DNA from 4 places in the Clostridium fermenticellae genome. Region 1 is predicted to be linked to each of the others. Evidence: riboswitches for the same ligand, from Rfam matches in the RefSeq annotation. Region 1 holds a riboswitch; each other region holds the start of a gene.
The links. Region 1 has a riboswitch for thiamine pyrophosphate ahead of D4Z93_RS07345 (ABC transporter permease). Riboswitches for the same ligand answer to the same signal wherever they lie in the genome.

Region 1 (4,221 bases):
AATTCATCTGAGGTTATAATATCCTTCGTCTTATCCTCAGGTAAATCGACATATATTGAACTCTTTATACTGGCCGGCTTATCTGAAAGTATATAAATCCTATTTGAAAGATATATAGCTTCTTCTATATCATGCGTTATAAACAATATTGTTATATTTAAATCCTTTATAATCTTTAAAAGCCAGTTCTGCATTTTTGTCCTTGTTATAGCATCCAAAGCTCCAAACGGTTCATCTAACAACATAATATTATCCGAAGCCATATAGGTTCTAAGAAAAGCTGCCCTCTGTCTCATTCCTCCAGACAATTTTGATGGATACTTATATTCATATCCCTTTAACCCATACATATCAAAATATTTTAACACTTTATTTCTGGCACAAACTTTACTCTCCCCTTTTATATAAAGCGGCATTGCAACATTGTCTATTACCTTCTTCCACGGAAGAAGCAAATCCTTTTGATGCATATAACTTATATCTCCATCAACATAAACATCACCACTGTCCGGATTTAGTATACCTGAAATTATATTTAATATGGTACTTTTTCCACTCCCACTAGGTCCAATAAGACTTACGAATTCTCCTTCAGTAACCTCAAAACTTATGTTGTCTATTATTTTATATCCATCGAAGGATTTTGACACATCTTTAAGCACAACTTTTTTTAAAATACTGGATTTATTCAAGAATTATATCTCCTTTACTACTATTTGGATGGAAGAAAATCATTTGTAAATGCATCTTCCGCTTTCAAATTCTTTTTTATAAGATTTTTACTCATAAGAAATTTAGTATAGTTATTCCAAACAGAAGACTTCATTTCTCCCCATCTTGGGGCATCATCAATATACTTTGTGTTCATATACTTTTGGCTCTCTACTGCAAGCTTTTTATCTATCTCAGGTGCATTTTTTACTAATATGTCAGCTGCATCCTCAGGATTATCAATGGAATATTTATATCCTCTCTGTGTTGCTTTTAAAAACTTTTTAACTAATTCCGGTTTATTCTTAAGAGTATTATTATTTGTAATAAGTATAGGTGTATAATAATCCAGATCAGGATTTAATTTTCTAAGTTCTATAAAATTGAGCGGTATATTTTTAACTTTAGCTTCTATACCTGTCCATCCTTCATATATCCATGCAAAATCTATATTTTTTTTCGTAGCTGCAAAAAAATCTTGAGTACCAATATCTACAATTTTAAGTTTATTAAAATCGGCCCCTCCATTCTGCATAACAGACTGAACTACAGCTTTTTCCGAAGGTGAACCCCATCCACCGTATGTTTTTCCTTCAAAATCCTTTACAGTACTTATATTTTTATCCTTAGGTGACGCAAATCCAGATGTATTATGCTGAACTAAAGCTGCTACAGCTTTTATTGGAAGAGGATTATCTGAAGTTTTTGCATAAGTTACATCTTCTTGATAGCTTACTCCAAAATCTCCTTTACCGGCAGCTATTAAATTACCAACAGCTCCATCGGAAGGTTGAATTATCTGAACATCCAATCCTTCATCTTTATAATATCCCTTATCCTTAGCTACATAAAGTCCAGTATGATTTGTATTTGGTGTCCAGTCAAGTATTACCTTTACCTTTGTCAGAGGTTTACTATCTTTTTCCTTTGATGTTTCATTTCCAGAAGAACACCCAATAAGCAGTATACCTATAAGTGCAGTTGATGTTAAAATTTTAAATATTTTTCTCTTATACATGTTTAAATCGTGCTGGGTTAATTTCCCAACGTCCCCCTTTCATATTACACTATTTGTTAATATTCTCTCTGTCTTTCCTTTGCCACGGCATAAATATGTATTGAAGTACATACATAAATAAGAACAATAGCATACTTAAAATCACTACAACTAATATAGCTGAAAATATTTGATCAAGTGCATATGCATTTTTTGCTCTTACCATAAATATTCCAAGACCTTTCTCTCCTCCAAGCCATTCTCCAACTATAGCTCCCATTATGCTGTATGTTGCTGCTATTCTAAGTCCTGAAAAAAATGAACCCAGGCACCCAGGAAATTTTACATACCTAAATTTCTGAAATTTAGATGCATTCATCGTGTCCATAAGATTCAGCATATCTACATCAGCACTTTCAAGTCCATCTACAAGACTTATCACAATTGGGAAAAAACATACTAAAACAACTACAATGACTTTAGGGAGTATGCCAAACCCAAACCATATTATAAATATCGGGGCAAGTGCTATAGTAGGTATTGTTTGCGATATAACAAGTATTGGATAAATACAGGCCTTTACAATTTTTATATTATCCATAAGCAGTGCAATTATTACTGAAAATACTATAGAAATTAAAAAACCAATAATTGCTTCTTCCAGGGTAACATAAATATGAGGAATAAGTATAGGAAAGATTTCAAATAAAGTTATTGCCACATCCTTAGGCGATGGAAGAATATATTTAGGTATTCCTCCTTTATCTACAAGTATTTGCCATAAGAATATAAGCATAACCTGAAAAACAATAGCTGAAATCCTGTAAATCGATTTACCATAATTATTACATTTCATACAATTACACATCCTACATGAGTTATTAAGCATACAAAAACCTCTCTTCAAAAATAGAAGAGAGGTCTTTATACTAAACAAATTTATTTGATTACTTACTGTAATTCCCTCCGTTGGCATTATCCAATTCAGGTTTTACGGGTCGAAACCTACCAGTTTCCTCTCAAACAGTGTTTCTGCCTCCCCAACAATATATGATTTTAAAAATATCAACATAAATTAGTATATCATTTATAAAATAAATGTGTCAAATTATTAAAATATTCTTACTAAGGCCTATATGTTTTCTATCTTAACTACATCATATCCTGCATCCTCAACAGCAGCTTTTATAGCACTATCTTCAATTTCATCTTTAAAATCTACAACTGCATTTTTATCATCCAAACTTACTTTTACTTTTTTAACTCCATCTAATTCTTTAAGAGCCTCCTCAACATGAGCAACACAGTGTTTGCAGCTCATTCCTTCAATAAATACTTTCTTTTTCATAATATATTCTCCTCTCAATATTTATATTAAATTAAAGGTTTGAAACCTTTCAATCTTAAAGCATTTGTCAAAACTGATACCGAACTTAAACTCATTGCTAAAGCTGAAATCATTGGATTTAAGAGTGGACCACCAAATATATAAAGCACTCCCATCGCAACTGGTATGCCAAGAGTATTATATCCAAACGCCCACGCAAGATTTTCCTTTATATTCTTTATTGTTTTTCTGCTCAATTCTATAGCTGTAACTACATCCATTAAATCACCACGCATAAGAACTATATCTGCTGATTCAATAGCAATGTCTGTTCCAGAGCCTATTGCAATTCCTATATCTGCCTGAGCCAGTGCTGGAGCATCATTTATTCCATCACCAACCATAGCCACTTTCCTGTCTTCACTTTGAAGCATCTTTACTTCCTCTGCTTTATCTCCCGGCAATACCTCTGCAATTATCCTGTCAATTCCAACCTGTTTCCCTATTGCACCAGCTGTTCTTTCATTATCACCAGTTATCATTACTACTTCAATTCCCATCGAATGTAATTTTTCTACACATCTCTTACTATTTTGTTTAACTGTATCAGCTACAGCTATTACTCCAAGAATTTTTCCATTTTCAGATACATACATAGGTGTTTTTCCTTCTCCAGATAATTTTTCTGAAACTATATTGAGCTTCTCTAAATTAATACCATTCTTATCCATCAATTTTTTATTGCCAAGAAGTATTTTTTTACTATCGATAAAAACTTCTATACCATACCCTGTAATAGCTTTAAAAGACTCTATCTTTTCTAATTCTATTCGAAGAAAATTTGCATTCTCAACAATAGCTTCTCCTAACGGATGTTCTGAACCAGCTTCAGCTGATGCGGCCAACTTTAAAATATAGTCTTTATCAACACCAGTTACTGTTACAATATCTGTAACTTTAGGTTTTCCCTCAGTAATTGTTCCTGTTTTATCAAATACAATTGTTTTTACTTTATGGGTAGCTTCAAGTGCAGTACCGCTCTTTATAAGAACTCCATATTCTGCTCCTTTTCCTGTTCCAACCATTATAGCTGTCGGCGTTGCAAGTCCTAGTGCACATGGACATGCTATAACAAGTACTGAAATAAATATTGTAAGACAAAATACCAGATCTTGTCCGTTTATAT
Region 2 (4,221 bases), 1.0 Mb from region 1:
AAACAATCTACATTAGCTGAAATTGAAGATATCTCATCCATATCTGAAGAAACAGCCTCGGCTTCCGAAGAAGTTACTGCATCCAGCGAAGAAATATCTGCAACTATGCAGGAATTTACAAGACATTCAGAAAAGCTTAAAACTTTAGCAGAGGAACTTAAAGATGAGATAAATCAATTTAAAATTAATTAACTTATGCGCAGACCGGGATTTCTAAAATTAAGGCACATTAAAAAATTTTGTAGTAAGTCTTAGCGAAGTGTTCTTAAAAATCTTAGTGGATTTTATATGTTTGAACAAAGTGAGTTTATAAAATCTGCTTAGATTTTTTTAAACGCAAGCTTAGACTTACTAGAAATTTTTTACGTTACGTATTTTGGAAATCCCGATCGGAGCATAAGTTAAGCTTTCAGTTACAAACCCTATAAAAAGGTTTTGTAATCTTCATAATTCTTTTTTAAAAGCTCTGGAGTATTTAATTTATACGGGCACTTGCTCATACAGTTATTACAATGAAGACACCCTTCAATCTTTTTCATTTCTTCCTGCCACTCCTTAGTAAGGTAATCATCCTTCGGTGCACGACGGAGAAGAAGACTCATTCTTGCGCAATCATTAATTTGAATTCCAGCCGGACATGGCATACAGTATCCACATCCACGGCAAAAGTCTCCGGATAATTCTTTTCTATCATGTTCAATCTGTTTTTTCATATTATCCGTAAAAATTGGTGGATTGTCATTATAAGATAAAAATTCATCAAGTTCATTTTCACGTTGAATTCCCCAAATAGGCGCAACATGATTAAACTGTGAAAGATATGCATATGCAGCAGCTGAATCTGTAATTAACCCACCGGATAGTGCCTTCATTGCGATAAATCCCATATTATTTTCCTTACACAAATTAACTATTTCTATATCTGATTCCCCTCCAAGATACGAAAAAGGAAATTGGAGTGTATCATATAGTTTTGATGATATAGCTTCTTTTGCGACAGTCATCCTATGATTCGTAATTCCTATAAATCGTATTTTACCCTGTTTCTTTGCCTCAAGCATTGCATCATAAAGTCCAGATTTATCTCCAGGCTTTGGACAAAATGATGGATTATGAAACTGATAAATATCAATATAATTCGTCTGTAAATTCTTCAAGCTTTGTTCTAAATCTTTCCAGAATTCATCAGCATTTTGTGCCGCTGTTTTAGTGCTTATAATAATCTTATCTCTTATGTAAGAAAACGCAGCTCCTATTTTTTCTTCACTATCTGAATATGCTCTTGCAGTATCAAAATAATTGATTCCATTATAAAATGCCTTTTGTAATAAATAAACAGCGTTCTTTTTTGAAATACGTTGTATCGGAAGTGCTCCAAATCCATTTTTACTTACAATTAATCCTGTTTTACCTAACTTTACTGTTTTCATACACCTACCATCTCCTCTAAAAATTAAATAATATATAATTGTTTAAATATTTCAATACTTATTCAAAATTATATTATTAAAAAGTATTTTTTACAAACCAAATATAGGAGTAGTATAAATTACCACTTGAAAGAACATACAATATATTTCTGTAATATTATTGAATTTATGTACTTATAGGACTTTTTTTGTAAATTAATTTTATAAATAAATATATTGTAAGATTAGTATTTTTGTGTTACTATAAAATATGTTAGGAATTCTTAACGTTTAACAATTATTAAAAAATGAATATTAAATATATTTTAGCGGGGAGTCCATGTTTTGGACTGAGAAAGGACTATTAAGCACCTGACCCTTATAACTTGATCGGAGTAATGTCCGCGTAGGGAAGGTTTAAAATATTTCGCACACCTTTTCCTAAGGGTGTGCTTTTAATTTATCTATAAATGAAAGGAGTTAAAAAAATGTACTTAGAAGACACCAAAATTTCAAAAGCTATTATTGATACTTACAAGGATAAACTTGAAGACATATTATATTCAGATGTAATCATCGTCGGAGGAGGTCCATCAGGTTTGGTAGCTGCAGCTTACCTTGCTGAAGCCGGAGTTAAGACAACCATTATAGAGCGTAGTCTCAGTATTGGAGGCGGCATGTGGGGAGGTGGCATGATGATGAATCAAATTGTAATTCAGGAAAGTGCCCGAAGCATTCTGGACGACTTTAACGTTAATTATAAAAAATATGAAGAAAACTATTATACAGTTGATTCTATAGAATGTGTTTCTGCGCTAACTCTAAAAGCAGTTAAAGCTGGAGCTAAAATATTAAACTTAATATCCGTAGAAGACGTAATAGAAAAGGATAATTGCATTGCAGGACTTGTAATTAACTGGGCTGCCGTTGAAAAAACAAAAATGCCTATTGATCCAATAATGATAGAATCAAAATATATACTTGATGCCACAGGTCATGATGCATCAATAGTGAATAAACTTGTAGCTAAACAAGGAAACGTTTTAAATACCGAAAACGGAAGTTTTGTGGGAGAAAAAACAATGTGGGCAGATCGTGGTGAAGATCAGGTCGTTAAAAACACTGGTGAAGTATATCCAGGACTATATGTATCCGGTATGGCTGCTAATGCCACTTTAGGCGGACAGAGAATGGGTCCGGTTTTTGGAGGTATGCTTCTTTCAGGTCAGAAAGCTGCTAAACAATTAATAGAAAAATTGCATGCAGCAAAATAAGAATTAACACAATAACCTAAGTAGGAAAAGAATAATTCCAGTTCAAAATATAGACAAACAGTTCACATTGATTTATTCAATACTGTTTGTCTATCATTATTAGAATGTTATTTATATTCCTCTGCTAATTTTTTAAACAAAGGAATTGATTTTTCAATTGTTGAAGTTTTAATACAATAAGCAGCTCTAAAATGTCCTGGGCAACCAAAATCCTTTCCCGGAACAAGCAATAAATTATATTTTTTTGCCTTTTCACAAAAAGCCTCATCGTCAGCTTCTAATGATTTGGGAAATAAGTAAAATGCCCCATCTGGTTTTACACATGAAAATCCAGCTTCAATCAAACCATTATATAATATATCTTTGTTATTTTCATATGTACTTATATCTGAAGGCAGGCCCGCACATCTCGCAACTACTTTCTGAAACAATGATGGAGCATTTACATGTGTTAAAACTCTGGCTGCACCGGCAATAGCTGCAAATATTACATCAAAATCAATGATTTCATTGGGAACCACTATATATCCAATTCTTTCACCAGGCAATGAAAAAGATTTACTGTATGAATAACATACCAAAGTATTATCATAATATTTGGGTAGATATGGTACCTCAACATTATCATACGCTATCTCACGATAAGGCTCATCAGATATCAAAAATATTGGATGATTATATTCTTTCTCTTTTTGTTTTAATATATCTGCCAACTTGATAATTGTTTTCTCTGAATAAACTGCACCACTTGGATTATTGGGAGAATTTACAATAACAGCTTTAGTATGTTCGTTGATTCTCTTATCAAATTCTGAAAAATTAATCTGAAAATCAGAAACATTCGCTTTAACAGCTACAAACTTTGACCCTGTGGATTCAACAAAACATTTATACTCAGGAAAGTAGGGAGCAAAAGCTATAAATTCATCATCTCTTTCACCTAATGCTTTAAAACATATACTTATTGATGCAGCTGCTCCGGCCGTCATAAATAAATTTTTTCCCGAAAAGTTTGTACCAAATCTCTTATTCAAACTCTTGGCTACTAACTCTCTCGATTCCGGATCTCCATAGGCTGCTGTATACCCATGTACACTACACGAATCCTCATTATTTAAAATATCAATTATAGTTTCTTTAATATACTCAGGTGCTGGAACGTTAGGATTTCCCAAACTAAAGTCATATATATTCTCTTTTCCAACTACTTTAGCCTGTTTTTCTGCATATTCAGCAATGGCTCTTATAGTCGATTTTTTACTGCCTAATTCATACATTTCTTTTGAAATCATAAAATTAACCCCCTTTTAGTTCATATACTTAATATTATAATCTCTTTTGCTGATTATTTGTCAATATTTATCCATAAATAATTATAAAAATAAATACAAAAAGAGCCTTTATGCTAACTAATTAGCAGTATAGGCTCTTAATTCAATAAAATATATAAGCAAATAAAAATGAATATTTATTTAGTAAATTTCGTTTTAGGCATAATAAATAACTTAGGTTCCTGTAAATACTCCTGAACTATTCTA
Region 3 (4,221 bases), 220 kb from region 1:
TATTGTAGAAAAAATATGCCAATATGGATTGAAAAAGTAATAAAAAATATATGTGCTGCCTATGGATGTGACTATGAGTTTAATTATAATTTCATTTGTGGTGTAACTATTAATGATGAGAAGGCTGCTAAATTTACCAAAAAATCTGTTGCAAAGATAGTCGGAGAAGATGGTTTTATAGCAACTGAAAAGATAATGGGTTCTGAAGACTTTTCGGAATACCTGGAATCTGTGCCCGGTGCTTTGATGCTTCTAGGAGGAAGAAATGAATCAAAAGATTGTTGTTATTCACATCATTCAAATTATTTTAAAGTAGATGAAGACGCTTTACCAATAGGGGTAGCAGCATATGTTCAGGTTAGTATTGACTATCTTTCCTAATCAATAATAAGAAGATTCAATAAATCAATTATCCTTCAGGATATAGGGTTTACAAGTCGAAGTTAAGCTTTCATTTATAAACCCTATACCAAATTTCAGTATTATAAATATTTTCATTTTGTGAGCATGTCTCTGCATATTAGTTTTAGTCACAATTTAATTAATTATTTATAATTAAATTGTGAAATCTATTTCAAATTTATTTCCTTTAACTTTCTATATAAAGTCATTCTAGGTATGCCTAAGATTTCTGCAGTTTTAGATTTGTTAAAGTTATTTTCTATTAGAGTATTTATTATAAGTTCCTTTTCTGTTTTAAAGACGCTGCTTTTTAATGGGCTGAAGGTTTTGGTTTTAATAAGTTGTTTTATATTAGCATCCATTGATTCCTTGCTGCTATTCAATATGTTTTCAGGTATGCTGTCAACTTTAATTGAATGTTCTTTAGAAATAACCAGCATTCTCTCTACAATATTTCTTAGTTCTCTTACATTTCCAGGCCATTTATATAAACATAATGTTTTTAAAACATCTTCAGTAAATTCACCACATATGCCATATTTTTTATAAAAGTTATTTATAAAGTTATCAATTAAAAGGGATATGTCAGAAGGTCTTTCTCTAAGAGGAGGTATTTCTAAGTTTAAGACATTAAGTCTATAAAATAAATCTTTTCTAAAGGTACCAGAATTAACTTTTTCTTGAAGGTCGCAGTTTGTAGCTGCTATAACTCTTATATCTAAATTTATGATTTTATTACCTCCAACTCGTTCTATTTCTTTTTCCTGCAGAACTCTAAGCAGTTTTACTTGCATCTTGAGTGGTAAATCTCCTATTTCATCTAAAAAAATCGTACCTGTATTGGCTAATTCAAATTTTCCCATTCTACCATTCTTTGTAGCTCCAGTAAAAGAACCTTCCTCATGTCCAAAGAGCTCAGACTCTATTAAACTTTCTGGTATTGCTGCACAATTTATACTTATGAAAGGATTTTTTCTCCTTTTACTGTAATTATGAATAGAATGAGCAAAAAGCTCTTTTCCAACCCCGCTTTCGCCAGTTATTAGAACAGTCAAGTCTGTTTCAGCAAAAGACTTAGCTTGCTCTTTACAATTATTTAGGCAATTGGAATTTGATAGTATATCATCAAAGGTATATTTAGCTTTATATACTTCGGAGATAGCAGATTGATTATTTTTATAAGATTTTAAGTTTTTTATTAGATTGTTTTCTGTTACTAATCTATAAATATAATTTAAATCTCCTATAATAGTTATACTAATTCCGCCAATCAATTTATTGTTAAAATGAAGGGGAAGTCTATGTACTATTATATCTCTGCCTTGAAATTTGTGCTTTCTATTAATTTCGGCTTTTCCGGTTTTTAAAATAACAGGAAATCTAGCATTGGGATCTACTTCTCCTACAAATTTACCTTTTTCATTCTCAAGTTTAAGGTTAAAATAGTCTTTAAAAGAATTATTAAAAGTTACAATTTTACACTCCGAATTAACGAGACATATTGGTATTGGTATCTGGTTGAAAATTATATCATTTATTTTTATAAAAAGTCTGTCTATTTTTTTAGAGGTTATTTTTTTAAATGTTTCCAATAGTATCACCTTATTTCTAAATTTATAAATTCAACTGAAGCTAAAAATCACTCGATAGAATTATATTAAGAAATTGTTAATAATATACTTGAAAAATTAATTATTTCTAAAGTAATTAAAGAAAAAATTGTAATTATTTTAAAATTATAATAGTAATGTAATATTGCATATAAAAATAGTGTATGATATAATTATTAAAAAAAGGGGAGCTTGTATATATATACAGGCTGAGAGGAAGTTATAGCTTCGACCCATAACTTGATTCGGGTAATCCTGACGTAAGGAAATATTTGTTTATGAATTTTTTAATTAATGAATGTAAATAGAGTATATCTTCCTTAATGTTAGGATCGGGTATACTCTTTTTGTGTAATATAAGCAGCGGGGGAGCGCCCGGTACTTTTTAATTAATGTAACAACTAAATAGCTAGGGAACTTGTGTTTCAAGGTGAGAGGAAGCTTTTGAGCTTCGACCGACCAATATAATTATATGGTAAAATGCTATCTAGTTGTCTTAAATTTATACCTAAATAATAGTATTTTCTGTATGATAACATTGGCAAACTATACTATTATGGAGGCCTATTTTTATGAAAAAAAAGTCAAAATTACTAAGAAAACTTATGTTAGCTATGATGATAGCAATGGGAGTTGTTATTTCTCCAATTCTACGTATTGAAGGAATGTGTCCTATGTCATCTGTCATCAATATTACGTGTGCAGTTATTTTGGGACCTTGGTATGCATTACTTTGTGCTGTATTAATTGGAATTATAAGAATGCTTATTATGGGAATACCACCTTTAGCTCTTACAGGTGCTGTATTTGGAGCTTTTTTATCAGGAGTTTTATATAGGATATCTAGAAATAATTTGTTATTTGCGGCACTAGGAGAAACTATAGGCACCGGCATTATAGGAGCAGTTGTTTCATCGCCGATAATGACATATTTTTGGGGAAGGAAAGAACTTTCACTTATGTTTTATGTTCCGCTATTTTTTACTGCAACAATAATTGGGGGAGTAATTGCGCTTGTGTTTTTAGGTGCTTTAAATAAAAATGGTATGCTTATAAAGATTCAACAAAGATTAGGAATGGAAATTTGTGAAAAGGTACCAATTATAAAAAAAGATGTATCTGTAAATAAGACAGAATTTTAAATTAAAAAGACACATGATTTCTTAAGTGAAACCATATGTCTTTTTTGAGCGTTTGTGGATATAATTAACCTCTTTATGTATTTGATATATTATAAATATTGTTTAAATTGAAGTACGTGGAAGAAAATAAAAAACAACATATAATATTTTAAGTATTATGAATCTTATAATTAATAAATCTTATTTATTAGAAGAATTTCGAACTGTATTTTGCTGGAAATTATGTTATAATTATAAAGATAATGTATAAAAGGAGGCAAGAATTATGAATAAAAAATTGTCTAAAGGCGCATATGGCAATGTATCCGGAATAGATTATGTTCCGTATATTTCTGATGGATCTAAATCTGGCGGAAATGCCGCTGTATTAACTATTGGAATTATTTTATCAGTATTATTTGCAGCATCAACGGCATACTCAGGTATGAAATCAGGACTTACAGTTGCAGCTGGCATACCAGGTTCTATAATAGGTTCTGTATTTATAGCTATGTTTGCCAAACAAAAAGGAATTCTTGGTAAAAATTTGGTACAAGGCATGTCAAGTGGTGGAGAATCTATTGCTAGTGGTATGATATTTGTTTTACCAGCAATACTTTTGATAGGAGCGCATTTTTCTTTTTTAGAGGGATTTGTTATTGGAATAGGAGGAGTTTTGTTTGGAGTAGGAGCAGCTTCTCTTGTGTATAATTATTTAATTATTCAAGAACATGGAAATCTTATGTATCCTGAATCGATGGCTATATCTGAAACACTTGTTGCTTCAGAAGGGGTTAAAGAATCTGTGAAGTTTATGGGAATTGGATTTTCTATAGGAGGTGTTATAACTCTTGTAACTAGTTCATTTTTTAATGTAGCTAATAATGTTATAAGTTATGTAAATGAAGCTTTCTATAAGTGGAAATTTGAAGTTGAAGCTAATCCTTTACTCTTAGGCATAGGATTTATAGTGGGTATAGATGTAGCGCTAACTATGTTTGCCGGATCAATATTATCTAATTTTGCTATTACACCTTTGATAGGGTATTTTATTTCTCTTGGAGAAGGTGGCGCGACTGTATGGAATA
Region 4 (4,221 bases), 840 kb from region 1:
GCAACTTCAAATTGGGCTTCGGTTTATGTTCAAGAGTTAATGGAAAAAGGAATACCCGTATTTGCAGATACAGCTATTGGATATTTTGATTCCTCGGAGATAAAAACTATCATGTGTATGCTTAAAATAGTAGATAATCCGATGCAGGATATACCTCTTTTAGCTGTATTAAGGTCTCCAATAGAGTCATTTGAACCAGAAGAATTAATAGATATAAGGATGGTAAATAAAGATATAAATTTCTACAGTGCAATGAAACTAATAGATCAGTATTTTGAGGATGATGCATGCGAAGAAGATAAGATTGTAGATTATACCCTGGATCATATAAGTTTAAAATTAAAAAACAAAGTGTCTGCATTTTTAAATAGACTTGATGTTTGGAGAGATAAATCCATGAATATGGATTTGAATAACTTTATATGGTATTTGTACACTGATACAGGTTACTATGGTTTTGTAGGTGCTATGCCGGGCGGAAGCCAAAGGCAGGCTAACTTAAGAATGTTGTTTGACAAAGCTGTTCAATATGAGAACACTAGTTATAAGGGTCTGTTTAATTTTATAAATTTTATAGATAAAGTTAAAAATAGCAGTGGAGATATGGGAAGTGCAAAGATTCTTGGAGAAAATGAGAATGTGGTAAAGATCATGAGTATACATAAGAGTAAAGGACTTGAATTTCCTATTGTAATACTCTCTGGAACAGGTAAAAACTTTAATTTAATGGATGCTAATAAGAGTATATTATTTCACAGTGATCTTGGATTTGGAGCAGATTTTATTGATGCAGAGAGAAGAATAAGTTATCCTACACTTCAAAAACAGATAATAAAGAGAAAAATAAAATTAGAGACATTATCTGAAGAGATGAGAATACTTTATGTGGCATTAACTAGAGCAAAGGAAAAGCTTATTTTAACGGGCATGGTAAATAATATAGAAAAAACTTGTCACAGATGGTGCGAGTGTACAGAAGTTAAAGAGGAAAAAATACCTGAATATTATACAATAAGTGCAAGAAGTTATCTTGACTGGATAGGAGGAGCACTTTCAAGGCATAAAGATGGAAAGCTTATAAGACGACTCGGACAAATTAATGTATCAAAGTATGTTATAGAAGATAATTCTAAGTGGACGATAAATTTGTATGACAAATCTATTTTTAGAAAGAAGATTTATGATGATTCTGAAAATGATGTACTAAAATATATAAATGATATAAACTTAGATTCCAATATTAGCGAGTTTGGAGACGAGGTATCAAGAAGACTTAATTGGAAATATAAATATAGAGATGCACAAAATATAAGTGCCAAAATGTCAATATCAGAACTTAAAAGAAAATTTTTATTATCACAGGATGGTGATAGTGAAGTTATATTTAAAAATACTTCATTAAATACTCCAAAGTTTTTAAAGGAGACTAAGAATATATCAGGTGCAGAAAGAGGTACAATTGTGCACCTAGTTCTTCAGAAACTTGACTTAAAAAATGTACTTAGATCGCAGGACATAGCTCATCAGATTGAGGGCCTAATAACAAAAAATTTTATAACACAAGAAGAAGCTAAATGTGTTGATGTACAGAAGATATTAAGGCTTTTTACATCTAAGCTTGGCAAGAGAATGCTTAATTCAAATAATGTCTATAGAGAGAAACAATTTATCATAAATTTAAGTAGTAGTGAGATATATGAAGATTTGCCAAAGAAATTATATGAAGATGAAAAAATATTAGTTCAAGGTATAATAGATTGTTATTTTGAAGAGGATGATGAACTTGTTGTAATTGATTATAAAACAGACTATATAGAGGATATAGGGGATATTAAGCGAAAATATGAGTTCCAACTTAAGTATTATGCGAAGGCTTTAGAATTAATTACAGGTAAGAAGGTTAAGAATAAGTATTTATATTTGCTTTATAATAATACGGCTGTTGAAATTTAGGATATATATGTATATAATAATAGTATATTAATAATAACGTTTGTGGGGGTGCCGCTTGAGGCTGAGAGGAGTTTCCAACCCTTTGAACCTGATCCAGTTAATATTGGCGTAGGGAAGCAAAAATTAAGAATTTTATGCATTGCTTTTCAGCAGTGCATTTTTATTTTGAGGCAAAACTTTGTAAAAGGGGTGTATAAATTGAAAAAAGTACTAACGATTGCTGGCTCTGATAGCTGTGGTGGTGCTGGAATACAGGCAGATTTAAAAACAATGAGTGCACTTGGTGTTTATGGAATGAGTGTTATAACAGCAATAACTGCACAAAATACAGTTGGAGTTAAAAAATCAATGGATGTAGATAGTGATATGATTGAAGCACAGATTAAGGCTATATTTGATGATATAAAGGTTGATGCAGTAAAAATAGGTATGGTGTCAAACAGTAACAGTATAGAAGTTATAAAAAAATTACTGATAAAATACAAAGCATCAAATATAGTGCTTGACCCTGTCATGGTATCTAAAAGCGGATATCACTTGCTTAAAGTAAAGGCAGAGGAGTCTTTGAAACAACTTGTTGAAATTGCAGATTTAGTCACACCTAATATACCTGAAGCAGAGGTTTTAGCAAAGATGAAGATAAAGAATGAAGACGATATGAAAGAAGCAGCCAAAAGAATAGAGGCCTTAGGGGCAAAAAATGTGCTGGTTAAAGGTGGACACAGGCTTAATGATGCAAATGATATATTGCTGACCGGGAATTATTTTATAAAGGTAAAAGGAAAGAGAATAGATACAAAAAATACACATGGAACCGGCTGTACGTTGTCATCTGCAATAGCTTCATTTTTAAGTCGTGGTTTAAGTATATCGGAGGCAGTTAGGTTTTCTAAAGAGTACATAACTAAAGCAATTGAAAATTCTTTTTCAATCGGAAATGGAGTTGGTCCTGTTGGACATTTTGTAGAATTATATAAATCTGCAGGTATAAAATTTTAATTACAAAATTTATAGGGTTTATAAATGAAAAGTTAATCCATCCCCCGGGAGATACTGTCAAAATCCGGTACTATAAATGCTTTTAGTAATTCTAAAGCCCGGTATTTTGAAAATCCCGGCCTATGCATAAGTTAAGCTTGAACTTGTAAATTCTATATATAAATTAGGGGGTAATAAGATGTATAATGATGAGATTATGAATAAAGTTTCAAGGGTGTTAACTGAAATAAGAAAGAAGGTTCCTCTTGTTGATTGTATTACTAATGGTGTAACGATAAATGACTGTGCAAATATATTGCTTGCATTTGGAGGATCACCGGCAATGTGTGAAGCGTATGATGAGGTTTTTGATTTTGTAAAGATATCATCGGCACTATATATAAATCTTGGAACACTCAGTAAAGAGCAGGAGACAGCTGATGTCCTTGCAAGTATTTCTGCAAAAATAAATGATGTACCAGTTGTACTAGATCCAGTAGCATGTGGAGCAATACCTAGAAGATTTTCAGTTATAAATAGAATTTCTGAAGTTGGACGTATAGATGTTATAAAGGGAAATGTTGGAGAAATAAAATTCTTAGCAGGAGTGGATTCAAATGTAAGAGGAGTTGATTCGCTGGATGATGGGGAAGGTGTACTAGAAGCCTGCATTAATGTTGCCAATAAATATAAGTGTGTGGTTGCTGCTACCGGAAAGAAGGATTATATTACAGATGGAGTGAAAATTGCTATTATAAAAAATGGTGTTGAAATGTTTACTAAAATAACTGGAGCAGGATGCATGCTTGGAGCGCTTTGTGGTGCTGCAGCTGGAGCTTATGAAGATAAATTTTTATCTACTACTGCAGCAATACTGTCAATGAATCTGGCAGGTGAAGCGGCTTATGAGGAAGCTAAACTTCCTGGAAGTTTTAGAGTTAAATTGATGGATTGTATTTACAGTTTAACCGAAAAAAGATTGAAAGAAGAAGGGAAAATTGAATGGAAGTAGATTATAGATTATATCTTGTAACAGACAGGGACTATTTAGATGATGTTGAATTAAAAGATGCAGTTGAGCAGGCTATTCTAGGTGGTACAACATTGGTACAGGTAAGGGAAAAGCATGCATCTACTAGAGAATTTTATAAGATAGCACTTCAGGTGAAATCAATTACTGACTATTATAATGTACCTATAATAATAAATGATAGAATAGATGTTGCAAAAGCTGTTGATGCAGATGGTGTACACATAGGTCAAAGTGATATGCCACTTAAAATAGCAAGG

Region 2: linked by a shared signal. The riboswitch ahead of D4Z93_RS11890 (sulfide-dependent adenosine diphosphate thiazole synthase) and the one ahead of D4Z93_RS07345 (ABC transporter permease) in region 1 are both predicted to bind thiamine pyrophosphate.
Region 3: linked by a shared signal. The riboswitch ahead of thiW (energy coupling factor transporter S component ThiW) and the one ahead of D4Z93_RS07345 (ABC transporter permease) in region 1 are both predicted to bind thiamine pyrophosphate.
Region 4: linked by a shared signal. The riboswitch ahead of thiD (bifunctional hydroxymethylpyrimidine kinase/phosphomethylpyrimidine kinase) and the one ahead of D4Z93_RS07345 (ABC transporter permease) in region 1 are both predicted to bind thiamine pyrophosphate.

Annotation. Positions count from the first base shown of each region.
Region 1 covers NZ_CP032416.1:1,562,946-1,567,166, forward strand. Annotated here, with positions in the region: gene D4Z93_RS07335 (ABC transporter ATP-binding protein) at 1-692, opposite strand, end outside; gene D4Z93_RS07340 (ABC transporter substrate-binding protein) at 713-1,729, opposite strand; gene D4Z93_RS07345 (ABC transporter permease) at 1,779-2,564, opposite strand; TPP riboswitch at 2,653-2,761, opposite strand; gene D4Z93_RS07350 (heavy-metal-associated domain-containing protein) at 2,841-3,056, opposite strand; gene D4Z93_RS07355 (heavy metal translocating P-type ATPase) at 3,083-4,221, opposite strand, start outside.
Region 2 covers NZ_CP032416.1:2,575,253-2,579,473, forward strand. Annotated here, with positions in the region: gene D4Z93_RS11880 (methyl-accepting chemotaxis protein) at 1-192, shown strand, start outside; gene D4Z93_RS11885 (aldo/keto reductase) at 423-1,430, opposite strand; TPP riboswitch at 1,730-1,839, shown strand; gene D4Z93_RS11890 (sulfide-dependent adenosine diphosphate thiazole synthase) at 1,898-2,683, shown strand; gene D4Z93_RS11895 (pyridoxal phosphate-dependent aminotransferase) at 2,791-3,975, opposite strand; gene D4Z93_RS11900 (manganese catalase family protein) at 4,152-4,221, opposite strand, start outside.
Region 3 covers NZ_CP032416.1:1,341,226-1,345,446, forward strand. Annotated here, with positions in the region: gene D4Z93_RS06430 (M20 metallopeptidase family protein) at 1-381, shown strand, start outside; gene D4Z93_RS06435 (sigma-54 interaction domain-containing protein) at 570-1,994, opposite strand; TPP riboswitch at 2,187-2,298, shown strand; gene thiW (energy coupling factor transporter S component ThiW) at 2,585-3,154, shown strand; gene D4Z93_RS06445 (OPT family oligopeptide transporter) at 3,420-4,221, shown strand, end outside.
Region 4 covers NZ_CP032416.1:2,402,313-2,406,533, reverse strand. Annotated here, with positions in the region: gene addA (helicase-exonuclease AddAB subunit AddA) at 1-1,953, shown strand, start outside; TPP riboswitch at 1,988-2,086, shown strand; gene thiD (bifunctional hydroxymethylpyrimidine kinase/phosphomethylpyrimidine kinase) at 2,152-2,952, shown strand; gene thiM (hydroxyethylthiazole kinase) at 3,131-3,943, shown strand; gene thiE (thiamine phosphate synthase) at 3,934-4,221, shown strand, end outside.